DNA from 2 places in the Vreelandella sp. F11 genome. Region 1 is predicted to be linked to the other one. Evidence: predicted binding sites of a transcription regulator. Region 1 holds the regulator's gene; the other holds the start of a gene.
What was found. The regulator PhoB, encoded in region 1, activates phosphate uptake and scavenging genes when phosphate is short. The targets are predictions, from matches to a motif close to TGTCATANNNNTGTCANA.
Positions count from the first base shown of each region.

Region 2: a site for PhoB is predicted at 1,439-1,456, ahead of ACFIOZ_RS02830 (esterase-like activity of phytase family protein). Genes of this name have one in related genera too.

Region 1 is NZ_CP170448.1:4,734,997-4,737,401, forward strand. Features, by position in the region: gene phoR (phosphate regulon sensor histidine kinase PhoR) at 1-1,250, opposite strand, end outside; gene phoB (phosphate regulon transcriptional regulator PhoB) at 1,253-1,942, opposite strand; gene ubiA (4-hydroxybenzoate octaprenyltransferase) at 2,069-2,405, opposite strand, start outside.
Region 2 is NZ_CP170448.1:611,252-613,656, forward strand. Features, by position in the region: gene ACFIOZ_RS02815 (RDD family protein) at 1-223, shown strand, start outside; gene ACFIOZ_RS02820 ((2Fe-2S)-binding protein) at 392-598, shown strand; gene bfr (bacterioferritin) at 790-1,272, shown strand; gene ACFIOZ_RS02830 (esterase-like activity of phytase family protein) at 1,546-2,405, shown strand, end outside.

The DNA of each region.
Region 1 (2,405 bases):
AGGGCGCCCTTGCCGGGGAGGGATTCAATTTGCAGTTGCGCATCGTGACGCAACAACACGTGCTTAACGATGGCCAAGCCTAAACCCGTGCCACCGGTCGCCGTGCTGCGCCCTTTATCGACCCGGTAAAAGCGTTCTGTTAAGCGGGGTATATGAACAGGGTCTATGCCTTCACCGTTATCTTCTACATCGATATAGCCGCCGCCTGAAGCGTCAGCTTTCCAGCGCAGTGTGATTTGGCTACCTGCTGGCGTGTAGCGAACCGCATTAAAGGCAAGATTAGAGACGGCGCTACGGATTTCCTGCTCACTGCCTAATAACCGGGCGTCGCTCTCGAGCGCAACGGTGATGGTATGCCGTTGATGCGACAGGGCTAGCGCATCAGCACAAACGCTTTGCAGCAGAGGCGCAAGTGACAAGGGGTGATGATCTTGACCGCCTTGGTCAATCTCCAACCGCGAGAGCAGCAATAAATCATTGACCAAATTCTGCATACGTTGGGTCTGCTCCTGCATCTGCTGGATACTGCGACCCAAGCGGGGAGGAAGCTGATCGGCGATATCACTGTAGGTTTCTAAATAGCCGGAAAGCACGGTCAGAGGAGTGCGCAGCTCGTGGGAGACGTTGGCGACGAAGTCGCGCCGCATCTGCTCAAGACGATGTAAGCGGGTAATATCGCGAGCCATGACCAAGCGCTCGTCGTCGCCGTAGAGGGTAATTTGATACTGCAGGATTCGTCGCTCATCAATCGGCGAGGTGAGCGTTAACGGTTCACTGTAGTTACGCGCATTAAAGTAGCTGATAAAACTGGGATCACGCAGCAGGTTGGTGATGTGTTGGCCCCTATCGTGGGCAGTTTGTAGCCCTAACATGGCGGTGGCCGCGCTGTTCCACCACTCTAAATCACCATGGCGATCAAGCATGACCACACTGTCGCGCATTGCTTCAGAGGACTCCTGGATACGTGCCAAAGTAGCCCTCAGGCGGCTTTGGGTAATGCGCTGACTTTTTTGATAGCGGTATAGGCGATCAAATAGCTCGCCCCACATTCCGCTGGCAGCAGGTGGCTCATCATGGGGGTGGAGGGTGAGCCACAGGTAAAGCTCTCGCAGTTGCCGCAGATGATAAAAAAGGCATATTGCAAGCCCTGCCGACAGCCCTAGCCCTGCTGAACCCAATAACCAGCCCAGACAGGTGCCCAGCGTGGCCAGCCACGCTAGCCGCCACAGCTCACGGCTCCATAGGCGCACATTTACACCCGAGCAGAGAAACGGTAACCGGTACCCCGAACCGTTTGAATCAGGTTTTGATGCACGTCGCCCAGCGCTTTGCGCAAGCGGCGAATATGCACGTCGACCGTGCGCTCTTCGACATACACATTGCCACCCCATACTTGGTCAAGCAGTTGGCTACGTGTATAAGCGCGCTCTTGGTGGGTCATAAAAAACTGTAGCAATCGGTACTCGGTGGGCCCCATTTCCAGCGCTTTGCCGTCGGCGCTGACCCGGTGGCTCACCGGATCAAGCAGCAGGCCGTTGATTTCAATCGGGTCTTCAACGCCACGCGGGGTCGCACGACGCAGCACCGCCTTTAGCCGAGCCACCAGTTCCCGGGGTGAAAAAGGCTTGGTGATATAGTCATCGGCACCGGCTTCAAGCCCTTGAATTTTATTATCCTCTTCGCCTTTCGCGGTGAGCATAATAATGGGAATCTCGGCAGTGGCTTCTTCACGCTTTAAGCGCCTTGCCAGCTCAATTCCGCTAGTGCCGGGCATCATCCAGTCCAGCAGCAGTAGATCAGGCTGGTGGTCGACCACCATGGCATGGGCATCCTGGGCGTTATCCGCTTCGAGCACGCGATAGTCAGCCATTTCCAGCGCTACCGCGATCATCTCGCGAATCGACGCCTCATCATCGACAATCAGAACGGTCTTGGCGGTCATACCAGAGCCTCACGGTGTTCAAAGTAAACGAGCTCAATGAAAACTAGTTTAAAGATAAACAGTTCAATGACATATCAGTGACGATAACACCATGACTTGATGACAATTATATGACATTCAAAAAAATTAGCCCGTCACAGGCCACCAACTGAGCGCGATACCGGCAAAAATCAGCAGCCCCGACCAGTGATTATTGAGAAACGCCTGGAAGCAAGCATCCCGCTCCTGGTGGCGAATCAAGCACTGTTGATGCAGGAAAGTCGCCGCCATGGCCGCGAGCCCTAGCCAAAAGAAACCACCTAAACCAACCCGCCAGCCTACCCATGCCAGCAACCCCAGGGTAGCTAACTGGAGAAGGCCAATGATCAAACGGTCTGCATTTCCAAACAGCACCGCTGTCGATTTAATGCCAATTTTTAAATCATCGTCGCGATCGACCATGGCGTACTGAGTATCGTAGGCC
Region 2 (2,405 bases), 720 kb from region 1:
GCGCGGGGGGATGACCTTGGGTATGCAGGCGTGGCGGCTGAGGGTGCAAACGGCAGAAGGCCGTTCGCTGAATCTGAAGCAGTGTCTAATCCGCTGCGCGGTGGCGTGGCTCTCACTACTGGCATTTGGTTTGGGCTACTTATGGGTGCTGTTTGATCAACAGCGGCGTAGCTGGCCGGATATTGCTTCCAACACGCAAACGGTGGTTTTGCCGAAAAAATAATTGCATCGGGCATCGGCCATTTTTTTGGAAAAAGCGTCGCTTCGACAATATCTTATCGCGCTCCCTATATTTTCTAAGACGAATGGCTAGCAAAAAGCAGTAATTTCTACTTGATAAGATGTATGCGAATCATTTACATTCATCTCATGATTTCCATGAGGTGTCGCCATGTACGTTTGCGTGTGCAAGGGAGTAACCGACCATCAGATTCGCCAGCACGTTAGCGACGGAGCGCGCAGCTGGCGAGAAGTACGCGAGGCAACCGGCTGCGCAACGCAGTGTGGTAAGTGCGCGTGCTACGCTAAAACGATTACCCGCGATGCCGTTCAGGAAGCGCGTCAGGAAGCCAATATGGGGCTCGCTTACGCCGTGTGACGCGAATCACTATTGTTAGGGTTATCTTTAGCAAATAACTGATTTACTTGAACTTTTAATCATCTTATCTATACTCTCAGAAACGCTGGGGGTATAGCTATGTGCGTCTATACTCTTCTCCAAACGTAACTGCTTGATCGTATTGTCTAAACTAGATTAAACATCAGCATTACAGTAGAAAAGGTGACGTTATGAAAGGTGATACGAAAGTTATTGAGCATCTTAATAAGGCGCTCGGCAACGAACTGGTTGCGATCAATCAGTACTTTTTGCACGCCAAAATGTATAAAGATTGGGGTCTTAAAGCCCTCGCCAAATGGGAATACGATGAGTCCATCGAAGAGATGCAGCACGCTGACAAGATCATCGAGCGCATCCTGTTCCTTGAAGGCATCCCTAATCTGCAGGATCTGGGCAAGCTGCACATCGGTGAAAACGTCAAAGAGATGCTCGAAAGCGATCTAAAAATCGAGCACGATGGCCGCAACGACTACATCGAAGCGATCACCTATTGCGAGAGCGTTAAAGACTACGTTACCCGCGATATGCTGCGTGACCTGCTCGCCGACGAAGAAGATCATATCGACCACATCGAGACGGAACTTGGTTTGATCGACAAGGTGGGCATCCAGAACTATATGCAGCGCCAAATGCAGATGGCAGGCGACGAGTAAGTCACTTGCTGTTGCTCGCTTAATAAAAGCTAGCCACCCACACTAGATAGTAAGAAGCCAGTCAGTACTCACTGACTGGCTTTTTTTATTCTCAGACATTCCAATCCTCAAAGCGCTTTCGGCTTCCCAGCTCTACCCCCTCTTTCTGTGAAGACCTGAGTTCGAATGTCATAAGCCTGACACGGTCATGCTGTTTGATAGTCCAGTTGATGCTGCACGTTTAATAACTTAACCAGATGTTTCTTCGGCTTAGGCAAGGACTCAACCCTCATCATGACATTGACACGTACACCCTCACTGTTGGCGCTCGCTATTACGCTGGCTGCTTCACATTCGGTCAGCGCGGCGGATAAGCACTTCAACCGCATTGCCAGCTTCGCTATCCCCAGTAACATGACGGAAGGCGAAGATCGTAGCCGGGAAACCTCGGCGGAAATTATCGCTGCCTCAGGCGATGGTATGACGCTGGTTTACTCGGACAGCCCGCTGGGCGTGATCGGGCGCATCGATATTAGCGACCCTGCTAATCCGCAGCCGCTGGGCAATATTGATGTCGGTGGCGAGCCCACCGCAGTGACGGTGCTCGGCAATATTGTCTATGCCGGGGTGAATACCTCGGTCTCTTACAGCGAGCCTTCCGGGCAACTGCTCACCATCGATATCGATAGCGGTGAAATACTGGCCTCCTGCCCCTTGAATGGTCAGCCCGACAGTGTGGCCGCCGCATCAGCGCCCGAGGGGCGTTTCGTTGCCGTCGCTATTGAGAACGAACGCGATGAGGACGCTGGCGACGGTCGAGTGCCGCAGATGCCCGGCGGGTCTGTTGCCCTGGTGGAGATCAACGATGCAGGGGAGGTTAACTGTAACAGCCTACTCTATGCCGATGTGACCGGGCTTGCCGAGATCGCCCCCGAGGATCCTGAGCCGGAGTTTGTTGATATTAATGCCTTAGGTGAGATTGCGGTCACCCTGCAAGAGAATAACCACCTGACGGTGATCGACCATACTGGCAAAGTGGTGTCGCACTTCAGCGCCGGGTCGGTGGATCTGGACGGGATTGATGCCAGCGATGATGGTGCGCTGATCTTTAATGAGCAGCAGGCTCAGCGCTTGCGTGAGCCGGATGCGCTGCA